Linked DNA regions of Runella sp. SP2. The protein of the gene in region 1 binds, or shares a complex with, the protein of each later gene. Links are inferred from orthologs where the notes say so. Each region holds a gene or a part of one and is shown on either strand. Other genes may lie near its edges. The genes, in order: secA and secY.

Evidence for each region.
Region 2: the proteins of secA (region 1) and secY are in contact, whole or in part, in a crystal structure (PDB 3DIN), measured with the Thermotoga maritima proteins. The link is inferred for Runella sp. SP2 from one-to-one orthologs. Residues at the interface, in WP_004082002.1 of Thermotoga maritima: Glu261, Ala262, Arg263, Lys300, Ala301, Arg302, Thr303, Ile304, Ile305, Leu323, Tyr324, Asp325, Pro326, Val329, Ser330, Tyr333, Ile336, Lys340, Phe345, Val349, Glu363, Phe364, Tyr374, Ser375, Gly376, Gly377, Glu393, Ile395, Thr482, Ser483; in WP_004081795.1 of Thermotoga maritima: Glu108, Gly109, Glu110, Glu111, Ala236, Glu237, Arg238, Arg239, Ile240, Thr241, Ile242, Gln243, Tyr244, Ala245, Arg246, Arg247, Val248, Thr249, Gly250, Arg251, Arg252, Val253, Tyr254, Gly256, Ala257, Ser258, Thr259, Tyr260, Leu261, Pro262.

The regions. Positions count from the first base shown.
Region 1 is NZ_CP031030.1:2,790,195-2,798,787, forward strand. Bases 3,174-7,116 are described here. They hold secA (preprotein translocase subunit SecA), read left to right. Parts: upstream 3,174-3,565; coding sequence 3,566-6,916; downstream 6,917-7,116. Other genes in these bases: DTQ70_RS11705 (ABC transporter permease), read left to right, coding at 3,174-3,399; DTQ70_RS11715 (YggS family pyridoxal phosphate-dependent enzyme), read right to left, coding at 7,085-7,116. In the rest of the region: DTQ70_RS11695 (leucine-rich repeat domain-containing protein), read left to right, coding at 1-636; DTQ70_RS11700 (glycoside hydrolase family 140 protein), read left to right, coding at 709-2,070; more of DTQ70_RS11705, read left to right, coding at 2,194-3,173; more of DTQ70_RS11715, read right to left, coding at 7,117-7,753; DTQ70_RS11720 (GNAT family N-acetyltransferase), read right to left, coding at 7,767-8,216; DTQ70_RS11725 (patatin-like phospholipase family protein), read right to left, coding at 8,223-8,593. UniProt on the Escherichia coli protein: Required for protein export, interacts with the SecYEG preprotein conducting channel.
Region 2 is NZ_CP031030.1:5,504,219-5,511,671, forward strand. Bases 1-2,803 are described here. They hold secY (preprotein translocase subunit SecY), read right to left. Parts: upstream 2,158-2,803; coding sequence 844-2,157; downstream 1-843. Other genes in these bases: infA (translation initiation factor IF-1), read right to left, coding at 1-19; map (type I methionyl aminopeptidase), read right to left, coding at 41-835; rplO (50S ribosomal protein L15), read right to left, coding at 2,220-2,666; rpmD (50S ribosomal protein L30), read right to left, coding at 2,681-2,803. In the rest of the region: more of rpmD, read right to left, coding at 2,804-2,860; rpsE (30S ribosomal protein S5), read right to left, coding at 2,873-3,388; rplR (50S ribosomal protein L18), read right to left, coding at 3,395-3,748; rplF (50S ribosomal protein L6), read right to left, coding at 3,778-4,335; rpsH (30S ribosomal protein S8), read right to left, coding at 4,352-4,750; rpsN (30S ribosomal protein S14), read right to left, coding at 4,829-5,098; rplE (50S ribosomal protein L5), read right to left, coding at 5,126-5,680; rplX (50S ribosomal protein L24), read right to left, coding at 5,740-6,093; rplN (50S ribosomal protein L14), read right to left, coding at 6,097-6,465; rpsQ (30S ribosomal protein S17), read right to left, coding at 6,468-6,746; rpmC (50S ribosomal protein L29), read right to left, coding at 6,786-6,986; rplP (50S ribosomal protein L16), read right to left, coding at 6,998-7,432. UniProt on the Escherichia coli protein: The central subunit of the protein translocation channel SecYEG. Consists of two halves formed by TMs 1-5 and 6-10.

The DNA.
Region 1 (8,593 bases):
GTTTCTAACGAAGGTTCGGTTTCATTTGACATGCTAGCGACTCCAGAGATTGGTATTCCCGTTTCCTTCAATACGCATGAAAATAATGCACCCTATTTTATGTACGCCAATAGAGACGGTTTTACTGAGTTATATGCCCAAAACCACCCTAATTTTGGTTTCTACGCAGAAAACGAAAATAAACAAAACCGCTACGATGATGGACTAGCAGCTGGTTTGTACAAACTCAGTATTCGTTATTGGCCTCAAAAAGGGCTTGGACTCGCTCCTTCTTTAAGATTTCCACAGGGTATTTCCACTTCTTACCAAGAACACTGGTTTCGTATTCAATCAAAGATGAGGACTTCCTCGGCTAGGCGCTCCGTTGACTCATCGCCAGACGCCCCTTTATTTAGTATTACACCTAACCCAGCCACTACTACCGCCGTTTTAAGCGTGAAACAAGCCAAACACCAAGAAATTCAGTATGAATGGCTGGACCTTACTGGACGGGTTCATCATAAAAGTCAATTTGTCGCCGAAACAGACAATCACACGGAGCAGCTTAACATTACGCGCTTGCCAACGGGGCTTTATTTTCTACGAATAACCACCCCAACCCAGCAAGTAAATTTGAAAGTAACCAAACTAGATTAACCTCTCCAAAGCCGACCAACCGTCGGCTTTTTTTAGTACTTTCGCCTTCCTAAACTGAACCATTTCAACCCTATGAAACGATTTTTGTTGGCCTTTTCATCGGTAGTGTGCCTGAGTTTTTGTGGCTTTGCCCAACCTGCACCTAAACAAGCACAGTGGTCAAAATTATACATCGCTCCCGACAAACGGGTCATTTCGCGCGGCGATGGCAAACCGTTCTTTTGGTTGGGAGATACCGCTTGGGAATTATTTCATCGGCTGACCAAAGAAGAGGCAGATTTTTACCTCAAACGTCGTGCAGAACAAGGCTTTACCGTCATTCAGGCCGTGGCTTTGGCAGAGTTTGACGGACTGGGGCAGCCCAACCAATACGGACAGCTTCCCTTAAAAAACAATGACCCTTCGCAGCCCAATGAGTTGTATTTCCAACACGTTGACTATGTAGTAAACAAAGCAGCCTCGTTGGGGCTTGTGATTGGAATGCTGCCTACGTGGGGGGATAAATTCAACAAAAAATGGGGCGTCGGCCCCGAGGTTTTTACGCCCGAAAACGCCCGAATATATGGTCAATGGCTTGGAAAACGTTATAAAGGAAAGCCGATTGTTTGGATTTTGGGCGGCGACCGCAACCCCGAAACCGAAAAACATTTTGCTATCATCAATGCCATGGCCGAGGGCCTCAAAGCAGGTCACGGAGGCACCCAACTTATGACCTATCATCCCATGGGTGGTAGCAATTCAGCCGCGTTTTTTCACAAAGAAAACTGGCTCAATTTCAATATGTTCCAGTCGGGACACTCGGCAAAAAACGCCAAAAATTACGTCATGCAGCGCCAAAATTACCAGCTCTTTCCCGTAAAGCCTACCCTCGATGGTGAGCCTCGCTACGAAGACCATCCGATTGATTGGAAACCTGAAAAGGATTATTTCAATTCGCACGATGTTCGTCAGGCCGCTTGGTGGGCAATGCTTTCGGGCGGCGCAGGCCATACTTACGGCGACCACAACGTTTGGCAGTTTTTTGACCCAAACCGCAATCCCGCCATTTCGGTAGCCCGCACGCATTGGCGGGCAGCCACAAACCACGAAGGGGCTTGGCAAATGGGATACATGCGTAAGCTTTTTGAAGCTTATCCTTGGGCGCAACTAATACCTGACCAAGGCGTTCTGAAAAATGACAACTCCGAAGATGCTGGGTATCAAATGGCTGCCATCGGCGAAAATAAAGATTTTATGTTTGCTTATTCCCCAACAGGTAAACCATTAAAAATTGACCTAGCCAAGTTCTCCATACCTCAGCTCAAAGCCACTTGGTTTAACCCCCGCGATGGTGTTTCAACGCCAATTGGAGCCGTAAAAAACGAAGGTATTCAAGAATTTAAACCTCCCGTAGCCTGCCCTACTTGTGATTGGACACTTGTGATTGGGAAATAAGAGGCGCGAATGTGTAAGAGATGAGTGATGAGAGAGAAGTTAGGAGAGGTGAGAGATTAGTATGTAAGGAACGAGTGAAAACCCGAAACAGGAAACCCAAAACAGAAAACAAGAAACAGATAAATGAATTTTCCCTTATTTGTAGCGCGCCGTTATTTTATCTCCAAGAAAAAAAACAGCTTTATTAGTATTATCTCTATCATTTCGATGCTGGGTGTATGTGTCTCAACGATGGCTCTAGTTGTAGTAATGTCCGTATTTAATGGCATGGGAGAACTAAATCGACAACTATTTCGGAGTTTCGACCCCGACCTTAAAGTGACTCCCGCTCAAGGAAAACGCTTTACCCTTTCGTCCAAAACACTGACTGCATTACGGGCAACGGAAGGTGTCAAGTTTGTTACCCAAGTGGTAGAAGATAATGCCCTTGCCACCTACGGCGACCGTCGGGTAGTGACCAAAATCAAGGGAGTGGATGAGACATTTATTCAGCGCCATCAGTTAGATACCGCGATGATTGAAGGGAAATTTGCCCTTACTACTGACAATGAACCCAAAGCAATTGTCGGAGGAACGGTGCAGCAGCTGCTGGGCATTTCGGTCAACAACTTGTTTACCCCTCTCGAACTCGCTTACCCTCGTTCGGACGTAAAAACGCTTAATTTGACCAATACTGACGCTTTTAACCAACAAATTATCCGCGTGGGAGGCGTTTATATGCTCGAACTTCGGTTTGACGATTACGTGATTGTGCCTCTTGAATTTGCCACCGAGCTACTTGGGTATGGCCACCAACGTTCAGCGCTTGAAATTCAGCTTCAACCCAATGCAAAGGCAGGTCAAGTACAAACTCAAATCCAAACCCTACTTGGAGATAAGTTTGTAGTACGTACCCGCGATGAGCAAAATGCCGACCTTTTACGCGCCATTCGTATTGAAAAACTCTTTGTCACAGTCTCACTTGGGTTAATCATTTTGGTGGCGGCCATCAATATTTTCTTTTCCCTTTCGATGTTGGTGATTGAAAAACGAGACGATATTAAAATGCTGTTTGCCATGGGTGCAAATGCTTCAACCGTCAAACGCATTTTTTTGTTTGAAGGTAGTCTAATTGCATTCACAGGGGCACTCTTTGGATTATTTTTGGGAATCATTGCCTGTTTATTACAAAGGCAATATGGTTTGTTCTCCATGGGTATGGTGAGTTCGGTGGTGGACGCTTATCCCGTAAAAATGGAGTGGACAGACTTCGTCATTACGGCTGTCACCGTCATTTCCATCACGATTTTGGTGTCGTTTATTCCCGCCCAACGTGCAAGCCGACTTTAATTTTAAGCTGACATTTTGACCGAAACAAGCAATCAAACCCTTAAAATGTCATTAAACTGCTGACAAAAAGCTAATTTTGTAGAAAATTCCCGAAGCGGGTGCGATATTTGTGATAAAGAAAAATACATAAACCGTTGGCCTTTGTTGGTTGACTCATACAGTAACAATGATTAAATTCCTCACAAAAAGTTTTTCTGGGCTGTTTGGGACCAAATCGGAACGTGATTTGAAAGAACTTGCCCCCTACGTGGATAAAGTAAATGCCGAATTTGCTAAACTACGTACACTCAGCCATGACCAGCTTCGAAACGCAACGCAAGAACTCAAGACCTTTATTGCGAATGAACTCAAGGCCATCGACGACCAAATAGACGCGCTGCGCCAGCAAGTGGCTACCAATGCTGATATGGACGTTGATGCCAAAGAGAACATTTTCAAAAAAATTGACAGCCTTGGGCTAGAACGCGACAAAGAGTTGGAAAAAGTCTTGATGCAGATTTTGCCCACCGCCTTTGCCATTGTCAAAGAAACGGCGCGTCGTTTTACCGAAAATGAAAGTCTTGAGGTCACTGCCAGTCTTTTAGACCACGAACTCGCAATTAGGAAAAATCATATTACCATCGACGGCGATAAGGCTATTTGGAGAACGACTTGGGATGTGGCAGGCCACCCTATCAAGTGGAACATGGTTCACTATGATGTGCAAATCATCGGGGGAACGGTATTGCACCAAGGGAAAATTTCCGAAATGGCTACGGGAGAAGGTAAAACCCTCGTGGCTACGCTACCTGCTTTCTTGAATGCCATTGCAGGTCAAGGCGTGCACGTCGTGACGGTCAACGACTACCTTGCCCGCCGCGATAGTGAGTGGAATGCTCCTCTATTTGAATTTCATGGTTTGCGGGTTGATTGTATCGACCGCCACCAACCCAATACCTACGCGCGCCGCCAAGCCTATTTGGCTGACATCACTTACGGAACCAACAACGAATTTGGTTTTGATTACCTTCGCGACAACATGGCGCACTCGCCCGAAGAGCTTGTGCAACGCAAACACCACTTTGCAATGGTCGATGAGGTTGACTCCGTTTTGATTGACGACGCCCGTACGCCTCTGATTATCAGCGGCCCTGTACCGCGCGGCGACGAACAAGATTTTGCCGAGCTTAAACCCCGCGTATCGCGCATTGTAGAAGCCCAAAAACGCCTCGTGACGGATTTGCTCAACGAAGCCAAAAAGAAAATTGCGGCTGGCGACAAAAAAGAAGGAGGTTTGGCCCTCTTCCGTGCACACCGTGGTTTCCCCAAATACAAACCGCTTATTAAGTTCTTGAGTGAAACGGGTATCAAAACCCTCATGCAGGAAACGGAGAAAATCTATTTGGCAGAAAACCAAAAGTTGATGCCAGAAGCCGATGCTCCACTCTATTTTACCATTGAAGAAAAAAACAATAGCATCGAGCTTACTGAAAAGGGGCTTGACTATATGACAGGCTCAGCCGAAGACCCTAACTTCTTCGTATTGCCTGACTTGTCGATTGATTTGAATGCGATTGACAAAGACGCTGAGCTTACCGATCAGCAAAAACTTATTCGTAAAGAAGAAGTGTTGCGCGATTATTCGGTCAAAACGCAACGTATTCACACAATCCAACAGTTGTTGAAAGCCTATTCGTTGTTTGAACGCGACGTTGACTATGTGTTGATGGACGGAAAGGTAAAAATCGTTGACGAACAAACGGGCCGTATCATGGAAGGGCGCCGTTGGTCAGACGGATTGCACCAAGCTGTGGAAGCCAAAGAAAACGTAAAAGTAGAAGACGCTACGCAGACGTACGCTACGGTAACGCTCCAAAACTACTTCCGTATGTATCACAAGCTTTGTGGTATGACAGGTACTGCCCAAACCGAAGCAGGTGAATTCTGGACAATTTATAAGTTGGACGTTGTTAGTATTCCTACCAACATTCCGATTGCGCGTAAGGACGAAGAAGATAAAGTATATCGTTCGGTACGGGAGAAATACAACGCCGTGGTGGACGAAATCGTTGAGTTGGTAGGCAAAGGACGCCCAGTGTTGGTGGGTACAACTTCGGTTGAAAACTCAGAATTATTGAGCCGTATGCTTACCCTCCGTAAGATTCCACACCAAGTCTTGAACGCCAAACAACACCAACGCGAAGCCGAAATTGTATCGGAAGCAGGGAAACCTGGAACGGTTACGATTGCAACCAACATGGCAGGTCGTGGTACCGACATCAAGCTTACACCTGAGTCAAAAGCAGCGGGAGGTTTGGCCATCATTGGTACCGAACGCCACGAAAGCCGCCGCGTTGACCGTCAGTTGCGTGGTCGTGCAGGTCGCCAAGGAGACCCAGGAACGTCACAGTTCTTTGTGTCATTGGAAGATGGGCTAATGCGTATGTTTGGTTCTGACCGCATCGCGGGTGTAATGGACCGCATGGGCTTGGAAGAAGGTGAAGTGATTCAGCACTCGATGGTGTCAAAGTCGATTGAAAGAGCGCAGAAAAAAGTGGAAGAAAACAACTTCGGTACACGTAAGCGCCTCCTTGAATACGATGACGTCATGAACATGCAGCGTGAAAGCATCTACAAACGCCGTCGGAATGCCCTTTTTGGGGATCGTCTCGCGATTGACATTGCTGACACCATGTACGATGTTTGTAACGAAATCATCAACAATACCGAAGGTAGCTTCGACGAACTCGAATTGGCCGTCATTACCAATTTTGGCATTGAACCACCATTTACGCGCGATGACTACAACAAGCTAAAACCTGAACAACGAGTTCAACGCTTGTACGAAGCGGCTGAAGGCCACTATGCAACCAAAAATAAGTTTATAGCGGAACAAGTATTGCCGATACTGAAACAAATCCACGAAGAACGCGGTGGCACCATCCAAGAAATCGTGATTCCTTTCACTGATGGTATCAAAGGCACGCAAATTGGCGTCAATCTCGTGAAAGCCATTGAATCAAACGGTCGTGAGATTGTGCGTGAAATGGAGAAATTTGTAGTTCTTTCGCTCATTGACCAAGAATGGAAAGAGCACCTTCGCGACATGGACGACCTCAAACAGTCGGTACAAAACGCGGCTTACGAGCAAAAAGACCCATTGTTGATTTATAAGTTTGAGTCGATTGAGTTGTTCAAGAAACTAATGAGTAAGGTTAACTTCGAAACGATTAGTTTCTTGGTAAAATCGTTCATTCCTCAAGAAGAACCACCGCAACAACAACCGCAACGCCAAGTTCGTCAGCCTGAACCAGAACTTCATACCAACCGCGAAGATGAAGATTTTGCAGAAGTAGGTGGCCCAGATGCCTACGCGGCTCGTCAAACCGAAAAAACGATGCCTGTACGTGCCATCAAAATCGCCGACCGTAACCAAAAAGTAACGGTTCAGTACCGCGATGGCCGTGTGGTAAAAGATGTGAAATACAAGAAAGTAGAACACGAAGTAGAACGCGGCGATTGTGTCGTTATCGCTTAAGTTCTGCTGTACTGAATAAAGAAAAAAGCCCCGACCGCATGGTCGGGGCTTTCTCGTTTAAGTCATCGGGTTGGTAATCGGGTTGCTCACAACCCGCCACACACCATAATCGGGTTGTGAGCAACCCTTCACACAAAAGCGTCGGGATGTGAGCATCCCTCTTCACGCTTAGCGTGAGCCAAAGATGGCGCTACCTACGCGGACGAGCGTACTTCCTTCTTCCACCGCAATGGGGTAATCTCCGCTCATGCCCATCGAAATTTCTTTAAGGTCAACATTTGCAGGAAAATCAGCCGCGCGTGCATTTAGCTTGTCAAAAAGCTGTTTTAAGCCTCTAAATTCCAAACGCACTTGGTCTTCGTCATCGGTGTTTGATGCCATTCCCATCAGCCCAACAATACGCACATTTTGCATTGATTTTAATTCATCAGAAAGCAATAGCTCCCCGAGTTCTTCTTCAGAAAGTCCAAATTTTGTTTCTTCTTGGGCAATAAATACCTGCAATAAACAGTCAATCACTCGGTTGTTTTTGGCTGCCTGTTTGTTAATTTCTTGCAATAATTTCAGGCTATCTACTGAGTGAATCATGGCCACAAAAGAAGCCATGTATTTGACTTTATTGCTTTGTAAATGACCAATCAAATGCCACTCAATGTCTTTCGGCATTTGTTCGTATTTACCTACCATTTCTTGCACTTTATTTTCTCCATACCGCTTAAAACCAGCCTGATATGCTTCCATTAACATCTCAACGGGCTTGGTTTTTGTCACTGCAATGAGCCGTGCAGCAGGTGAAATTTCAGTTACTATTTGTTGTATATTTTCAGCAATACCCATCCTTCTCTGACCTTTAAAAATCCAAATGACAATTGATCCACTCTCCATCCAAACGCGCGCCGTAGCGTTCATAAAACTTAATGGATGGCTCATTCCAATCCAGCACTTGCCACATTACCCCAGTACAATTTGTATCTTTTGCCTCTTGAACGGTGGTATCCAACAGCATCTTTCCCAATCCATGCCCCCGCATCGACTCCGTCACAATCAAATCCTCCAAATAGAGTCGTTTTCCTTTCCAAGTCGAATACCGATAATAATAGAGCGAAATCCCGACGATTTGTCTATCTACCTCCGCCACAAAAAGGCCAAAAATAGGTTCTGGGCCAAAGCCGTCTTTCAACATCATTTCAGGGGTGTTGGTGACTTGCTCAGGCGCACGCTCATACAAGGCAAGCTCCTGAACCAAAGCGAATACTTGCGGCACATCTTCAGGTGCACCTTTACGAATGGTAATTTGCATAACTACTTACTTTGAAAAAAAATACTTGTTGTCTTCTGTTTGAATATATTCAACTCCGGTTTTATATCCCTGTACAATCAGCCGTACAATGTCTTCAGATTGAAATTTGAGCATATCTAAGTGTAAAGGCTCGTGGGGACGAATAACCTTTAGTTTCAGCGGGCGTCCTTTTAAGTTTTCATTTTCGACATAGCTTTGCGCCCACGCGATGTCACTGTTTACAATTTGGTTGACATTGATGTCCTTTACCCGCTCCATCAATTGCAACACATTTCGGTAATTGACCGTTTCACCATAAATATGTTCGGAGTGGCAAGCCACACACACCACTTCGGTCGCTCCGTCTTCTAAGGCTGCTTTTAGAGGTGCCACTACCC
Region 2 (7,453 bases), 2.7 Mb from region 1 along the record:
TGAGTCCTTGTTTTGCCATATACTCTTTTGGTAAGGAAAATTAGACGCTTACCATTAACGTCGTATTTTGGGTTACTTCTTCGATATACTTAAACGTTGTAAGAATTTCAGCTTTACCTTTTCGAACTAATACTGTATGTTCAAAATGAGCCGCTGGTTTTCTATCCGTTGTTCTAATTGTCCAACCATCTTTTTCTTGAACTACATTACGTTTTCCAAGTGTAATCATTGGCTCAATAGCAATAACGATTCCTTCTCTTAGTCTAGGGCCTTGTCCTTTTTTTCCATAATTTGGAACTTCTGGTCCTTCGTGCAGATTTCGGCCTACACCATGCCCAACTAATTCTCTTACAACACCGTATCCAAACTTTTCCACATAGGTTTGGACAGCATATCCTATATCTCCTACTCGTTTGCCTTCAACGGCTTGTTCAATACCTAAATAGAGCGACTGTTTTGTTCTTTTAAGGAGGTTTGAAACTTCAGGAATCACATTCCCAATCGGATATGTATAAGCACTATCGCTATGAAACCCATTTAACTTTACGCCACAATCAATCGAAATAACATCGCCTTCCTTTAGTTGGTACTGGCTTGGAAAACCGTGAACCACAATATCATTCAAAGAAATACAAAGTGCTGAGGGAAAACCATTATAACCTTTAAATGACGGATGTCCTTTATGGTCTCTGATAAACTCATCAGCAACTTTATCGAGCTGCTTTGTGGCCACACCTGGTTTAATCCATTTGGCTACTTCTGCATGTGCTTTGCCTAATAGCTGGGCACTTTCCTTAATGAGTAGTACTTCTTCTTCTGACTTGAGAAAAATCATCTTCTTTATTAGGCAGCTACAGTCTCAGTACGTCCTTTCACGCGCCCTGACTTCATCAAGCCTTCATAATGCTTCATCAATAAGTAGCTTTCTACTTGTTGTAATGTATCAAGTACAACACCTACCAAGATAAGAAGCGAAGTTCCACCAAAGAACTGAGAAAACTCCCTTGTCATACCTGACATACTCGCAAGTGATGGTAAGATAGCAACAACTGCTAACAAAATTCCACCTGGCAATGTGATTCGATCTAATACAGTAGCAATGAAATCAGATGTTGCAATGCCAGGTTTTACTCCTGGTATAAAGCCTCCCCCACGCTTCATATCATCAGATATTTGTTGTGGGCTGATTGCAATCGCTGTGTAAAAGAAAGTGAAGACAATGATCAAAGTTGCAAACAATACATTGTATTGCCAAGTCGTATAGTCATTGAACGTTGTAGCTATTGAACTAGCAACCTCACTTTTTTCTGCAAACAAACCAGCCACTAACGACGGGATAAACATAAGTGCTTGCGCAAAAATGATTGGCATTACTCCTGACGTGTTAAGTTTCAGAGGCAAGTACTGACGTTGACCGCCCATTACCTTGTTACCAACCACTTGTTTTGCATACTGAATAGGTACTCGACGTACTGCTTGAGTCAATGCTACTGCAAACATTACTACCACAAAGAGAGCAACAATTTCTGCAACAAAAATCAACAGACCACCACTACCGCGTGAAGCACCTTCCTGAACAATTGCTTTTGGAAAACGAGATACAATCCCAATCATAATTAACATTGAGGTTCCGTTTCCAATTCCCTTGTCAGTGATACGTTCACCTAACCACATACAGAATATTGTTCCTGCAGTAAGGATAAACACGGCTGAAATGGTGAAAGCTGCACGATCAATCAATAGAGCTTCCGAAGAGATGGTTGTTTGTAAATAACTCACCGATTGTGCGATGGTAACAAAGATTGTTAGTACACGCGTAATCTGATTAAGTTTCTTCCGTCCAGACTCTCCTTCTTTCTGCATTTTTTGAAAGTAAGGCAACGCCATCGTTAACAACTGAATGGCAATTGACGCAGAAATGTAAGGCATAATACCTAGCGCAAAGATAGATGCTTTCGTAAAGGCACCACCGAGGAAGGTATCTAATAAGCCTAAAAGACCTGAATTATTCACCTCAAGCTTGTCACTATCAATACCTGGAAGTACGATGTACGAACCAAGGCGATAGACCGCGATCAATAGAAGAGTATAAAGAATTCTACTTCTAAGCTCTTCGATTGAAAAGATATTTTTTAAGGTCTGTATAAACCGTTTCATGCGTTTTTAGATTTACCTGTGTAAAAAATCAGGCAAAGTTACGAAAATCTTTTGAATCAAGATTATAATGTAACCGCTTTACCACCTGCTTTTTCGATAGCCTCGGCAGCAGTCTTAGAAAAAGCGTGAACTTTTACTTCAACGGCAGCTTTTAATTCGCCACGATTAAGCACTTTTACTAAGTCTGTTTTAGATACCAAGCCATTGCTGTAAAGTGTCTCAATATCGATTACAGTAGCATTTGTTTTTTCAACAACTGCTTGGATTGCATCCAAATTAAGAGCTTTGTATTCAACGCGGTTGATATTCTTAAAACCGAATTTAGGTACTCGTCTTTGAAGCGGCATCTGTCCACCTTCAAAGTGACTTTTTTGGCTATATCCCGAACGAGACTGCGCCCCCTTGTGTCCGCGTGTAGAAGTTCCGCCCATTCCTGAACCTTGACCTCTACCCAAACGTTTTTTTGTTTTTACCGAGCCTGAAGCTGGTTTCAATGCGCTAAGATTCATTGCTATATCGCGGATTAAATCTCTTCAATTTTCACTAAATGATCTACCTTGCGAATCATACCTTCAAGGGCTGGATTCACATTAATCTCGACACTACGATTGATTTTGCCAAGACCTAAAGCAGCGAGCGTGCGTTTCTGGTCTCCTGGACGGCCAATCATACTTCTAACTTGTGTAATTCTTATCTTTGACATTGTCTCAAAAGATTATCCATTAAACACTGTGGCCAACTTTACTCCACGTTGGAATGCAACTTGGTGCGGAGCTCTCATTTTAAGAAGCGCGTCAATTGTTGCCTTCACTACGTTGTGAGGGTTAGAAGAACCTTTTGACTTGGCTAATACGTCGTGTACACCTGCGGCTTCTAATACAGCACGCATCGCACCACCCGCAATAACTCCAGTACCTGGAGCTGCTGGCTTAACAAATACTAAGCCACCGCTGAATTTTCCGTGCATTTCGTGAGGAACTGTTCCTTTAAGGAGTGGAACTTGCACGAGGTTTTTCTTCGCGTCTTCAATTCCTTTTGCAATAGCGTCAGTTACTTCGTTAGCTTTTCCTAATCCGTAACCTACAACGCCTTTGCCATCTCCAACGACTACGATTGCTGAGAAGCTAAAGCGGCGTCCACCTTTTACTACTTTGGCAACACGGTTGATAGCTACTACCTTTTCTTTAAGGTCAGCTTCGTTGTATTTCAAAGGTTTGATACTGTTTGACATATCTTTTTAGAATTTGAGACCACCCTCACGAGCGCCGTCTGCCAATGCTTTTACTTTCCCATGATACAAATAACCATTGCGGTCAAATACAACCGCACTTACGCCTGCTGCGAGTGCTTTTTCGGCCAATTTAAGACCTACATTCTTTGCATCCTCAACATTGACACTCGCTTTTGTAGCATCAAGTTCAAGAGATGAAGCAGAGACCAATGTTAGACCTTTTGTATCATCAATTACCTGCGCATAAATACGAGCATTTGAGCGGAAAACAGAAAGACGAGGCTTTTCTGAAGTTCCTTCTACTTTTTTCCGAATCCGGTATTTAATGCGCTGTCTTCTTTCGCTTTTTACTGAAGCCATGATTGCTTACAATTTTTTCAGATTACTGATTACTTCTTAGCAGCAGCTTTACCAGCCTTACGTCTGATTTGCTCACCCACAAAACGAATACCTTTACCTTTGTAAGGTTCAACCTTGCGGAACGAACGAATTTTCGCCGCGATTTGCCCAAGTAGTTCTTTGTCAATACACTCTAAGAATACTTTCGGGTTTTGTCCTTTTTCCATCGTTGCGCTTACCTTCACTTCTGAAGGTACTGCGAAATAGATACCATGTGAGTATCCAAGGCTAAGCTCCAAAATATTGTTGTTAACAGAGGCTTTATAACCTACCCCAACAATTTCTAATTGTGCTTTGTAACCTTCGCTTACGCCCACAACCATGTTATTAATGAGTGCACGGTAAAGTCCGTGCAATGCTTTGTGACGTTTTTGCTCAGTCGGACGAACAACTGTCAACTCGCTGCCCTCTACTTCCACCTTGATATCACGGTCAATATCACGAGTTAATGAGCCTTTAGGCCCTTTAACGGTCACGACGTTATCGTCTGACACTGATATTGTAACGTTTGCAGGTAGCGTTATCGGCTTCTTTCCTATACGTGACATTTTCTTTCAGGTTTTATCAGTAAACGTAACACAGCACTTCTCCACCCACGTTAAGTACGCGAGCTTCTTTGTCAGTCATTACCCCTTTTGAGGTAGATACAATTGCAACGCCAAGACCATTCAAAACGCGTGGCATTTCTGCTGAACCAGAGTACTTACGAAGTCCTGGCTTACTTACACGTTGTAAATCAACAATGGCAGACTGCTTTGTTACTGGGTTGTATTTCAAGGCAATCTTAATAGTACCCTGCGGGCCTGTCTCCTCGAACTTGTAGTTCTGGATAAAGCCTTTATCGTAGAGTACCTTAGTAATCTCCTTCTTAATGTTAGAAGCAGGTATTTCCACAACCCGGTGCTTCGCCCTTATGGCGTTTCTGATTCTCGTCAGATAGTCTGCTATGGGATCGGTTATCATTTCTCTACTGATTTGTTGCGTCCCTTCTGTAAAAGGGCTGCAAAGTTACGGAATTGATTTTGAAAACAAAAGCGATTTTTACCAACTTGCTTTGGTTACGCCAGGAATTTTTCCTTGAGAAGCCATTTCGCGGAAAACAACACGGCAAATACCAAACTTGCGCATGTATCCTCTTGGACGGCCTGTAAGGCGGCAACGGTTATGCAAACGAACTGCCGATGAACTACGTGGCAATTTGTCTAAACCTTCCCAGTCGCCAGCTTCTTTCAAAGCAGCACGCTTTTCAGCGTACTTAGCAACTAGCTTTTGCTTTTTCAATTCTCTTGCTTTTACTGATTCTTTCGCCATTTCCTTATTTCGTTGAAAAAGGGATTCTTATTTTTTACCTTTTGTAAAGGGCATACCAAGAGATTTCAACAACTCGTAACTTTCTTCATCTGTCTTTGCAGAGGTTACGAATGTAATATCCATACCTGAAATCTTATTCACTTTGTCGATTTGAATTTCAGGAAAGATAATTTGCTCTTTTACACCGAATGTGTAGTTACCGCGGCCATCAAAGCCTTTGTCGCTAATTCCTTGGAAGTCACGAACACGTGGTAAAGCGATGCTTGTTAGACGATCCAAGAATTCGTACATTTTGTCTCCACGAAGCGTTACTTTCACGCCGATTGGCATTTTTTCGCGTAACTTAAAGTTAGAGACCGCCTTCTTAGACATTGTTGGAACTGCCTTCTGACCTGCAATAAGCGTGATTTCTTCCAATCCAGCATCAATCAATTTCTTGTCAGATACTGCTGCACCGATACCCTTGTTGATAACAATCTTATCAAGGTGTGGTACTTGCATAATTGATTTGTATTGAAATTTCTCTTGCAAGTGAGATACGACTTCCTTCGTGTATTTCTCTTTTAATCTCGTAGTTGCCATTTTGATTATTAGTTTGTGGATTTCCGACCCACAGTTAATTTATAAGTGACAAACGAAAACTACTTTGAAGGATCTGGAATAAACTTCCCTGATTCTTTTGAATAGCGTTGTAGTTTCCCTTGCTCGTTGAGCTTGCGTCCTGTACGGGTTGGCTTACCAGTAGCTGGATCAATCAACATCAAGTTACTGATATGAATTGAGCCTTCTATCTTTTTAAGCTCACCTTGAGGATTCGCGGCAGTTGGTTTAACGTGTTTTGTGACAAGGTTAACACCTTCCACAATCGCACGCTGTTTCTCAACCAACACTTTGGTGACTTTGCCCGACTGGCCTTTTGAGTTACCAGCTATCACTTCTACTGAGTCTCCAGTACGAATGTGTAACTTGGGCTGTTTGTTGAATTTTCTTTCCATTGCTTACAATACTTCAGGTGCCAATGAAACAATTTTCATAAAGTTTTTCTCACGCAACTCACGAGCAACGGGTCCGAAAATACGGGTACCACGTGGTTCATCTTGGTTGTTGAGTAATACGACGGCGTTGTCCTCGAATCGAATGTAAGAACCATCTTTACGACGGATTTCTTTCTTGGTACGAACAACAACGGCCTTAGAAACTGTACCTTTCTTTATGTTGCCCGAAGGAATTGCCTGTTTAACTGTCACCACAACTTTGTCACCAATAGATGCGTAGCGTTTGCCAGTACCACCCAATACACGGATGACAAGTACTTCTTTCGCTCCACTATTATCAGCAACAGACAGTCTTGATTCTTGCTGTACCATTGTTATTTCGCTTTTTCAATGATTTCGACTAATCTCCAACGCTTATTCTTACTGAGTGGGCGTGTTTCCATTACGCGAATTGTATCGCCGATTCCACACTCATTATTTTCGTCATGCACCATTAATTTGGTAGTTTTTTTCATAAACTTACCGTATTTCGGGTGCTTTACTTTACGCTCTACCGCGACAACGCAAGATTTCTCCATTTTGTTGCTTACTACGCGGCCAACTCTGACTTTGCGTAAATTTCTTTCTACGGTTGTTTGTGCTGCTGCCTCCATTGTGTCGGTTATTTTACAATTGGGGTCTCCTGACCATTATTACGCGCTTGCGACTTTATTTTTAGCCGACAATTCCGTGATCAACCTAGCTATTAGGCGGCGCGTATTGCGAATACGCATCGGGTTTTCGATCGGAGATACGGCATGAGCAAACTTTAACTTTAAAAGACGATCTTGCTCTTCAGCAATCGTTTGCGTCAATTGTTCTACCGTTAGCGCTTTTATTTCACTATTTTTCATTTGACTAATACTTATTCTGCTTCTTCTTGATGATCGCGACGAACTACGAACTTAGTCTTAACGGGAAGCTTCTGAGCGGCTAGACGAAGAGCTTCATTAGCTAATTCGAGTGACACACCTGTGGCTTCAAATAAGATTGTACCCGCTTTTACTGGGGCTACCCAATACTCAGGAGCACCTTTTCCTTTACCCATACGTACTTCGAGAGGCTTCTTTGTGATTGGCTTATCTGGGAAGATACGAATCCAAACTTGACCTTCACGTTTCATTGCACGGGTAACTGAGATACGAGCTGCCTCAATCTGACGGGCTGTAATCCAGCCAGGTTCGAGCGCTTTAATGGCAAACGTACCGAAAGCAATTTGGTGGCCACGAGTAGCCATGCCTTTTTCAGACCCTTTGCTTTTTTGTTGTTTGCGGAACTTGGTTCTTTTCGGTTGTAACATGGTTCAGCAGTATTATTCGGT